3 regions of the Amycolatopsis sp. NPDC059021 genome follow, and region 3 is predicted to be linked to each of the others. Evidence: riboswitches for the same ligand, from Rfam matches in the RefSeq annotation. Region 3 holds a riboswitch; each other region holds the start of a gene.
The links. A riboswitch is a leader RNA that binds a small molecule or an ion and turns the genes downstream of it on or off. The one in region 3 is predicted to bind S-adenosylmethionine.

Region 1: linked by a shared signal. The riboswitch ahead of thrC (threonine synthase) and the one ahead of ACFWX1_RS37850 (aminotransferase class V-fold PLP-dependent enzyme) in region 3 are both predicted to bind S-adenosylmethionine.
Region 2: linked by a shared signal. The riboswitch ahead of ACFWX1_RS05375 (methionine ABC transporter ATP-binding protein) and the one ahead of ACFWX1_RS37850 (aminotransferase class V-fold PLP-dependent enzyme) in region 3 are both predicted to bind S-adenosylmethionine.

The regions. Positions count from the first base shown of each region.
Region 1 covers NZ_JBHYIQ010000034.1:41,190-44,453, reverse strand. The annotation lists gene rpsT (30S ribosomal protein S20) at 167-427, shown strand; gene holA (DNA polymerase III subunit delta) at 489-1,469, opposite strand; SAM riboswitch class I at 1,605-1,739, shown strand; gene thrC (threonine synthase) at 1,753-3,018, shown strand; gene ACFWX1_RS21170 (ComEC/Rec2 family competence protein) at 3,026-3,264, opposite strand, start outside.
Region 2 covers NZ_JBHYIQ010000006.1:162,253-165,516, forward strand. The annotation lists gene ACFWX1_RS05370 (4-(cytidine 5'-diphospho)-2-C-methyl-D-erythritol kinase) at 1-502, opposite strand, end outside; gene ACFWX1_RS05375 (methionine ABC transporter ATP-binding protein) at 654-1,664, opposite strand; SAM riboswitch class I at 1,881-1,971, opposite strand; gene rsmA (16S rRNA (adenine(1518)-N(6)/adenine(1519)-N(6))-dimethyltransferase RsmA) at 2,088-2,984, opposite strand.
Region 3 covers NZ_JBHYIQ010000095.1:3,278-6,541, reverse strand. The annotation lists gene ACFWX1_RS37860 (potassium/proton antiporter) at 1-959, shown strand, start outside; gene ACFWX1_RS37855 (M23 family metallopeptidase) at 1,104-1,793, shown strand; SAM riboswitch class IV at 1,888-2,002, shown strand; gene ACFWX1_RS37850 (aminotransferase class V-fold PLP-dependent enzyme) at 2,042-3,264, shown strand, end outside.

The sequences.
Region 1 (3,264 bases), on a different contig from region 3:
GAGGCCCTCGCGAGGCCGTCGGAGCAGGCTGTTAGGCTTGCCGTTCGTTGCCGTGCGGCATTCCGTCATGGAGGAAACCCGCGCACCGCCCGCGAGGGTGGCCGGGGCCACAGAGTTATCCAGCGACGCGGCAGCGAACTCACCGAGTACGAACAGGAGCGCCACCATGGCCAACATCAAGTCGCAGATCAAGCGCATCACCACCAACGAGAAGGCGCGTCAGCGCAACCAGGCGATCCGGTCCTCGGTGAAGACCGCGATCCGCAAGTTCCGCGAGGCCGCCGAGTCCGGGGACAAGGCCAAGGCCGTCGAGCTGCAGCGCGAGGCCGCCAAGAAGCTGGACAAGGCCGTCACCAAGGGCGTCATCCACGCCAACCAGGCCGCGAACAAGAAGTCCGCGATGGCCAAGCGCGCGAACAACATCTGAGCCCGCTCTCCGCAAAGGCCCCGGCGACCTCGGTCGCCGGGGCCTTTCGCGTGTCTTCGCCTCAGCGGTCGCCCTTGGCGGCGACGACCTCGTTCACCGCGCGCTCCAGTGCGTAGTCCGGGCTCGCCGCGGCACCCTTGACCTCGGAGTTGAGCCGAGCGACGACCCGCATCGCGGTGGCGAGGCCGTCGGAGTTCCAGCCCCGCGACTGGCCCTGCGCCTTGCGCACCTTCCACGGCGGCATCCCGAGTTCCCCGGCCATCTGGTTCGGGTTGCCCCGCCCGGCCGCCGAGACCCTGGCGATGGTGCGGACGGCGTCGGCGAGCGCGTCGGCGACGAGCACATGCGGCACCCCCAGCTGCATCGCCCAGCGCAACTGCTCCAGCGCGGCCGCCCTGTCCCCCGCCACCGCCTTCTCCGCGACGGCGAAGCCCGTGACGTCGGCGCGGCCCCGGTGGTACCGGCGCACGGCCTGCTCGTCGACGACGCCGCCGGAGTCCGCGACCAGCTGTGTCGCCGCCGACGACAGCTCCCGCAGATCCGAGCCGACGGCGTCGATCAGCGCGAGCACCCCGGCGCCGTCGATCTTGCCGCCCGCCCGGCGGACTTCGTTGCGGACGAACGACTCCCGGTCGGCGGCCTTCGTCAGCTTGGCGCATTCGGTGATCTGGGCCCCGGCCTTGCGCAAGGCGGCGGGCAGCGCCTTCGCCGCCTTGCTCCTGCCGCCCCCGGTGTGCACGACGACCAGCACGATCCCGTCGGCGGGGGCCTTGAGGTAGGACAGCACGGCGTCGGACAGCTCCTGCGAGATGTCCTGCGCCGCTTCGAGGACGATCACGCGGCCCTCGCTGAACAGCGAGGGGCTCACCAGTTCGGCGAGCTCGGGCGCTGTGAGTTCCGACACCCGCATCCTGGTCATGTCGGCGGTCGGATCGGCCGCCTTGGCGGCGTCCAGGGCGGCGCGGACGGCCCGTTCGATGAGCAGTTCTTCCTCACCGAGCACGAGATGCAGCGGTGCGGTGGCGGTGGCTTGCGCGGTCACCCCCCGATCCTCTCACCCGCCCCGCGACACGCCCGCTCCGGTGACACCGGCGCGCCCACCGTGGCACGAGCCGATCAGGATGCCGTACGGTGTGTCCCGAGGCGGCGCCCGCGCGGCGCGCCGACAACCGAATACCGCTCATCCAGAGGGGCAGAGGGAACGGCCCGACGAAGCCCCGGCAACCGGCGTCAAAGCCTGTCATCCCGCGATCGCGGGGTAGCTGACGAACACGGTGCCAATTCCGGCCCGCCTCGGCGGGACAGATGAGGAAAGGAACCTCGCGATGACCGCAACCCTCGGCACGACCTCCACCACCAAGACCCCGGACCTGGGCCCGGCCGTCGAACTGGTGTCGAAGGAAGAGGGTCACCGGCAGCCGCTCGCTCCCGAATTCGTCTCCGCCGAAGACTTCTCGCCGCTCGAGGTCGCCTACGACTTCGGCCGGGTCCGGCGCGAGGACATCGAAGCCGGCCCGAAGAACATCTGGCGCTACAAGAAACTCCTCCCGGTTCCCTCCAACGTCGAGGAGATCCCCAACACCGAGCCCGGCGCCACCCGGCTGATCCGGGCCGACCGGCTGGCGAAGGCGCTGGGGGTCAAGCGGATCTGGGTCAAGGACGACACCGGCAACCCGACCCACTCCTTCAAGGACCGGGTCGTCGCCGTCGCGCTGGCGGCCGCCCGCGAGTTCGGGTTCGAGGTGCTGTGTTGTCCCTCGACCGGGAACCTCGCCAACGCCGTCGCCGCCGCGGCCGCCCGCGCGGGCTGGCAGTCCGTCGTGCTGATCCCGAAGACGCTGGAGCGCGCCAAGATCCTCACGACCGCGGTGTACGACGGCGCGCTGATCGCCGTCGACGGCAACTACGACGACGTCAACCGCCTCGCCACCGAACTCGCCGCCGAGCACGAGAGCTGGGCGTTCGTGAACGTGAACGTCCGCCCGTACTACTCGGAGGGCTCGAAGACGCTGGCCTTCGAGGTCGCCGAGCAGCTCGGCTGGCGGCTGCCCGAGCAGATCGTCGTGCCGATCGCCTCCGGCTCCCAGCTGACCAAGGTGGACAAGGGCTTCCGCGAGCTCGGCCAGCTCGGACTGGTGGAAGCCAGCCCGTACAAGGTGTTCGGCGCCCAGGCCACCGGCTGCTCGCCCGTGTCGGCCGCGTTCCGCGCCGGGCACGACGTCGTCCAGCCGGTCAGGCCGGACACCATCGCGCGCTCGCTGGCGATCGGCAACCCCGCCGACGGCCCCTACGTGCTCGACGTGGTCAACCGCACCAACGGCGCGATCGAGGACGTGAGCGACGAAGAGGTCGTCGAGGGCATCCGGCTGCTGGCCCGCACCGAGGGCATCTTCACCGAGACGGCGGGCGGGGTCACCGTCGCCACGGCGAAGAAGCTCATCGAAACCGGCAAGCTCGACCCGGACGCCGAGACCGTCCTGCTGATCACCGGTGACGGCCTCAAGACGCTCGACGCCGTCGAGAACCACATCGGCCCCAAGGCGACCGTCCCGCCGTCCGCCGCCGCCGTGCGCGAGGCCCTCGGCTACTGACGCCGGCTCACCGCCGGGGCGGGCCACGCGGCTCGCCCCGGCGGGAGACCGCCGGACCGCCGCCGTCCGGGACCACCGCGGTGTCGCCGTCGATATCGGTGCGGGTCACCAAGGCCCCCAACGCGATCAGAGCGTCCACAGTGGACTTACTGGGGTGGCCGTAGCGATTTCCCGCGCCCACACTGGCCATCGCGACGCGGGGCGCGACGGCCGCGAGGAAGTCCGGCAGCGAATACCGCGACCCGT
Region 2 (3,264 bases), on a different contig from region 3:
CCGGCACGAGCTGCTCGCCGCGGCCGGTGCCCAGCGCGGTGCCGCCGTAGAGCGCGAACGGGACGTCGCTGCCGAGTTTGGCCGCGATCTCGGCCAGCTCGTCGCGGGTGACGTCCAGCTTCCACAGCGAGGCCAGCCCGACGAGGGTGGCCGCCGCGTCGGCGCTGCCCCCGGCCATCCCGCCCGCGACCGGGATGCCCTTGCGGAGCACGATGCGGACCTTCGCCTCGGCCCCCGGCTTCCCGGCGTACGCGGCCAGTGCCTGGGCCGCGCGCCACGCGAGGTTGGCGGCGCCGGTGGGCACCGAGCCCTCACCCTCGCCGTAGACCTCGATCCCGGGCTCGTCGGTGGCCATGACGGTCACCTCGTCGGTCAGCGACAGCGCCTGGAAGACGGTGACCAGCTCGTGATAGCCGTCCTCGCGCAGGTCGGACACCGAAAGGTGCAGATTGACCTTGGCGGGAACGCGAACGGTCACTGGGGGCGGTACAACGGCGAGCACATGCCAAGCCTACGTGGCCTCGCCCGGAACGCTCGCGGAAGGAGAACGCACGACACGCTCGGCGGCCCCGTAACGAAAAGGTCCGTGGGGGCCTCCTCGAGGGACTCCAGCTCCCTCGCAGTGGCCCCACGCTCCATACGGGTGCAGGTGATCAGGCGGCGACGCCCTGCGGGCCCCGGGTCGTGTGCGTGACCCGGCCGCCGCGCTCGGCGATCCAGGCCAGCGCCGCGTCCGACCGCTCACCGCGGACACCGAGCCGGAACCGGCCCACCGGGGTGTCCCCGATGCGGGTGAGCCCGCCGCCGATGGTGGCGAGTTCGACGTCGAAGCGGCTCGCCGCCTCGGGCAGCAGGGCGCCGACCGACGCGAAGCCGATCAGGACGACATCGACCGAGCGGTCGTAGCGCGCGGCCTGTGTGCGGGTGGTCTCGATCGCGGGCAGCAGCGTCTGCGCGGTGCGGCTGGCCGGGTCGGAGATCAGGTCCAGCACGGTGCCGCGTTCGATCACGGCGCCGTCCTCCAGCACGGCGACGTCGTCGCACACGCGCCGCACCACGGTCGCGTCCGGGGTGGTGACCACGATGGTGACGCCCAGCTCGGCCCTGGCGCGGTCGAGGACGGTCAGCACGGCCCCGGCCTCGTCGCTGTCGACGCCCGCGGTCGGGTCGTCGGCCAGCAGGACGGACGGGCTCGCCGCGAGCGCTTTCGCGACGGCGACGCGGCGCAGCTGGCCCTCGGTCAGCTCGGCCGGGCGCTGGGCCGCGCGGGGGGTGAGCCCGACCAGGTCGAGCAGGGTGCCCACGCGGCTGCGGCGCTGCGGGCCGTCGACGCCCAGCTGTTCCAGCGGGGTGGCGATGTTGCCGGCGATGGTCCGCTCGGCGATCAGCTCCGGCTTGGTGCCGACCACGCCGAGCTGACGCCGGATCTCCCGCAGCCGCCTGCCGTCGAGCGTGCCGGTGTTGAGGCCGTCGAGCCGGACCACGCCCCGGTCGGGACGCTCCTGCAGCGCGATGCAGCGGGCGAGCGTGGACTTGCCCGAGCCGGCCGGGCCGACGACGCCGAAGAGGGACCCGGCCTGCACGTCGACGCTCACGTCCCGTAGCGCGACGACCGGATTTCCGTTGTGGGGAAAGGACTTGGTCAGGTTTTCGACAGTGATCACGAAAGCTCCAGAAGCAGGGCGCAGCACCCCCAGGCGCGCGCGACCGTTCACCAGTTGACCGTCCGAAATGGACGGTGCTCACGAAAAGAAATTCAGGCGGCAGAACTCAGGCGAGAACGGTGGAGCGTCGACACGCACAGACCGTGCGGCGACCTTCATCGACTACGCGCCGCCTGGTGAGCAGGAGCGGGCGGGCAACCCTCTTCATGGACGTGGCCTCCATCGGTCCTGGCGGTAGCACCTGCCCCGGGGAGGGTGGTTGCTGCGACTTCGGCGAGCCAGGTCTCTCAGTCGCTCGGGATGGACGCTTCGAGTAAAACCGATCCCAGGGATTGAACGCAAGCCCATAGGCACAGATCACACGACTGGCCGTGCCCAGACCTCGGGATCGGGGCCGGACTTCAGCAAGCTGCGATAACGCCGTCACGCACCGGACGACCGGGGCGCGCGCCCCGCTGCCGCGACGATACGCGCGAAGTCCCCGACGTCAAGCTGTTCACCCCGGGTCCGGGGATCGATCCCGGCGGCAGCGAGCACGGCGCCCGCCCGGTCCGCGGAGCCCGCCCAGCCCGCCAGTGCCGCGCGCAGCGTTTTCCGCCGCTGTGCAAACGCGGCGTCCACGACACCGAACAGCGCTTCTTTGTCCACAATGGACTCTTCGGTGCCGGATTTCTTGTTCTCGAAGGAGAATTGCGCACGTTCGAAGGAAACCAGCGCGGAATCCACGTTCGGCACCGGCCAGAACACGGCTCGCGGCACGGCGGCCACCTTGCGGGCGCGGCCGTACCACGCGAGCTTGACGCTGGGCACGCCGTAGATGCGGCTGCCGGGCCCCGCGGCCATCCGGTCGGCGACCTCGGTCTGCACCATGACGAGCCCGCGCGTCAGCGACGGCAGTTCGGCGAGCAGGTGCAGCACGACGGGCACCGCGACGTTGTAGGGGAGGTTCGCGACGAGCGCGACCGGCTCGGCGGGCAGGTCCGCGGCCTTGACGCGGAGCGCGTCGGCGCCGACGACGGTGAGCTGCCCGGCGGCCTCCGGGCCACGCTCGGCGACCGTCGCGGGCAGGCGCCCGGCGAGCACCGGGTCGATCTCTACGGCGATCACCTCGGCGCCGGCGCCGAGCAGGCCGAGGGTCAGCGAGCCGAGCCCCGGCCCGACCTCGAGGACGACGTCGCCCGCCCCGACCCCGGCGAGTTCGACGATGCGCCGGACGGTGTTCGGGTCGTGCACGAAGTTCTGGCCGAGCTTCTTCGTCGGCCGGACGTCCAGCTCGGCCGCGAGCCCCCTGATCTCGGCAGGGCCAAGCAGTTCCACCACCGGCAGATCGTACCCAGCGTGGGTGGGCGGGGGCGTGCCGAGGGACGCCTTCGGTGCGTTGGCCGCGCCGAGGGACGCCCCCGGTGCAGTGAACGCACCAAGGGCGTCCCTCGGTTGCGGGCGCCCCCACAGATGGCCACTCACGACCATTGGTGCGGCGAGCGTCACTTCGTCACAGCGAACGTGACAGCCGCCTTCATCATGTCACCCAGCCCGTTCCTCTCGGCTTTGGCTGTCGCGGAACCCACGGGGGCCACCGTGTAAGGGCCCAAAAGGGCCG
Region 3 (3,264 bases):
CAGTGGACTGGACGCTGCCGCTGCTGGTGATCTACGAGCTGGGCGCCGGGCTGGTGATCGGCCTGCTGCTCGGCTGGCTCGGGGCGCTGGCGCTGCGCAGGGCGGCGCTGCCCGCCACCGGCCTGTATCCGCTCGCCACGGTGTCGGTGTGCGTCCTGGCGTTCTCCAGCGGGCAGCTCGCGCACGCCTCCGGCCTGCTCGCGACGTACGTCGCCGGGCTGGTGCTGGGCAATTCCCGGCTGCCGCACCGATCCGACACGCTGTCCTTCGCCGAAGGCCTCGGCTGGCTCGCCCAGATCGGGCTGTTCGTGCTGCTCGGCCTGTTCGCCTCGCCGAGCAGGCTGCTGGAAACGCTGGTGCCGGGGCTCGTGGCGGGCGCTGTCGTCCTGCTGCTCGCGCGCCCGCTTTCGGTCCTGCTGTCGATGCTCCCGTTCCGCGTGCCGTGGTGGGAACAGGTGTTCCTGTCGTGGGCCGGCCTGCGCGGCGCGGTGCCGATCGTGCTCGCGATGATCCCGCTTTCCCAGGGCGTGCCGGGCGCGCAACGGCTGGTGGACGCGGTGTTCGTGCTGGTCATCGTGCTGACCCTGGTGCAGGGCGCGACGCTGAGCCCGCTCGCGCGGGTGCTCGGGCTGGCCCGGCACACCGAACCGCACGAGGTCGAGGTCGACTCCGCGCCGCTCGACGAAATGGGCGCCGAGCTGCTGCAGGTCCGTATCCAGGCCGGATCGCGGCTGCACGGCGTGTACCTCTCGGAGCTGCGGCTGCCGGCCGGCGCGACGGTCAGCCTCGTGGTGCGCGACGGCGCCGGGTTCACGCCCGAGAAGACCAGCCGCCTCCAGGAGCACGACCAGCTACTGGTGGTGACCACCGAACGGGCCAGGAGTGCCACGGAGCGCCGGTTGCGGGCCGTGGACCGGGCAGGCCGCCTGGCCCGCTGGAAGGGCGAATCCGGCCGCTAGCTCACAAAACCGGCCTCGATGGTTGGTAGTTTTCCGTAGATCTTTCCACCGTGTGTTCCCCTGACGCACCCTTTCGGGCTAATGTGCGCTCGCATCGTCTACCTCGAATGGGTGAGCTTCTCGGGCTAAGGAGTACACACGGTGATGCTGAAACTGAGTGCGCGCTGGGCCGGCTTCGCCGCCGCGACGACCGCCGGAGCGTTGCTCCTGGCCCCCGCGGCCTCCGCCGCGGACACGTTTCCCGCCTTCGCCCTGCCGTTCGCGGCGGGCCAGCTCGTGTATTCGGCCGGGATCCACTCCGACGACGGTGGCAGCGGCGTGAAGAACGCCATCGACTTCAGCCCGGCCGACAAGACCGTCCGTGCCCCGCTGGCCGGGACCGTGCATCTGCAGCACTGCGCTGGGGGTGACTGGGTGACCATCGACCACGACGGCGGCTGGCGCACCGGGTACTACCACATGGAGAACATCCAGGTCGCCGACGGACAGCGGGTCGCGCCCGGCGCCGTCCTCGGTTCCACCGGCAACGCCCTGCCCTGCGGCGGCAGCACCACCGGTGCCCATGTCCACTTCACGCTCTGGACGCTGCCCGCCACGACGGCGTCCGGGAATCCCGGCGACGCAAGGGATTGGCGCGCTCGCGGGAACTGGAGCGGGCTGTCCTACGCCGAGGTCTCCGGCGAACTGGCCGCCGCGCTCGGCGAGCCGATCGACGGCAAGGAGCTGGGCGGATGGCGGTTCGCGGCGGGCGCCGAGCAGTACGAGGGGACGGCGACGCACCTGACCGACCAGTCGGTCGTCCGGCTGCCGGGCCGCTTCCGGGTGACGGCGTAGACCGCAATGACCGCAATTCCGGAGAGTGACGGCCGTCTCAGTCACCCGGATGGGACTGGATCGGCGCACGCGGTGTCGGCTATCTTCGTCGTCAGGTCATGAGTGCCAGCGCTAAGCCCCGGCTTGCTGGCCGGCAACCCTCCAACCGCGGTGGGGTGCCCCGGGTGAGGACCGGGCCTGTCGCGAGGTGCGGCGGGCAAGCGCGGGCCCCTCGCCGGGGGTCCCCCGGACCGCCGAGGAGGCACCCGATGACACTCGCCGTCGATCGTCAGAACACCACCGAAACCACCGTTACCGTTGCGCCGCAAGGAATCCCGGCGGTCGCGGGTGCCGGGCTGAGCGTTCCGCTCGTCACCGGCGGCGAGATCGGCTACGCGAACCTCGACCACGCCGCGAGCGCGCCCTGTCTGGACGCCGTGCGCCGCGCGGTGGACGAGTTCCTGCCCTGGTACGCGAGCGTGCACCGCGGCGCCGGGTTCGCCTCGCAGGTCTCGACGCGGCTTTACGAGCGCACGCGCGACATCCTGCGCCGGTTCGCCGACGCGCGTTCGACCGACACCGTGGTGTTCACCCGCAACACCACCGATTCCTTCAACCTGCTCGCCCGCAGCCTGCCCAAGCACACCTCGGTGGTCGTCTTCGACACCGAGCACCACGCCGCGCTGCTGCCGTGGCGGGGCCCGAACGTCCGCCGGATTCCGACGCCACGCACCCGGCTCGCCGCAGTGTCCGCTGTGGACGAAGCGCTCGCGGAATGCCCGCAGGGGCCCCGATTGGTGGTCGTCACCGGAGCGTCCAATGTGACCGGTGAGCTGCTGCCCGTCGCGGAGATCGCGGCGGTGGCCCGCCGCCACGGCGCCCGGATCGCGCTCGACGCCGCCCAGCTGGCCCCGCATCGCCGGATTTCCTTGCGGGAACTGGATGTCGACTACGTCGCGCTGTCCGGCCACAAGCTGTATGCGCCGTTCGGTGCCGGTGCGCTCATCGGCCGCGCGGACTGGCTCCGTGCCGCCCAGCCGTATCTCGCCGGTGGCGGCGCGACCAAGCTCGTCACGGGCGAGGCCGACGACCTCGGCGTCGTCTGGAACGCCGGACCGGAACGGCACGAGGCCGGTTCGCCCAACACCGTCGGCGTGTACGCCCTCGGCGTCGCGTGCGAACAGCTCGCCGCCCACTGGGACGCCGTCGGCGCGCACGAAGAGGTCCTGCTGGCCCGGCTGCGCAAGGGGCTCGCCGCGATCCCGGGCTGCGCCGAACTGCGGCTATTCGACGCGCCGGTGGACCGCGTCGGCACGGTGAGCTTCGTGGTCGACGGCTTCGAGCCCGGCTGGCTGGCCGCGGTGCTTTCGGCCGAGTACGGCATCGGCGTCCGCGACGGCGCCTTCTGCGCGCACGTCGCGACCAAGCGGCTCATCGGCGTCGCCGGGGGAGCGGGTCAGCAGGCGGTGCGGGTCAGCCTCGGTCTCGGCAG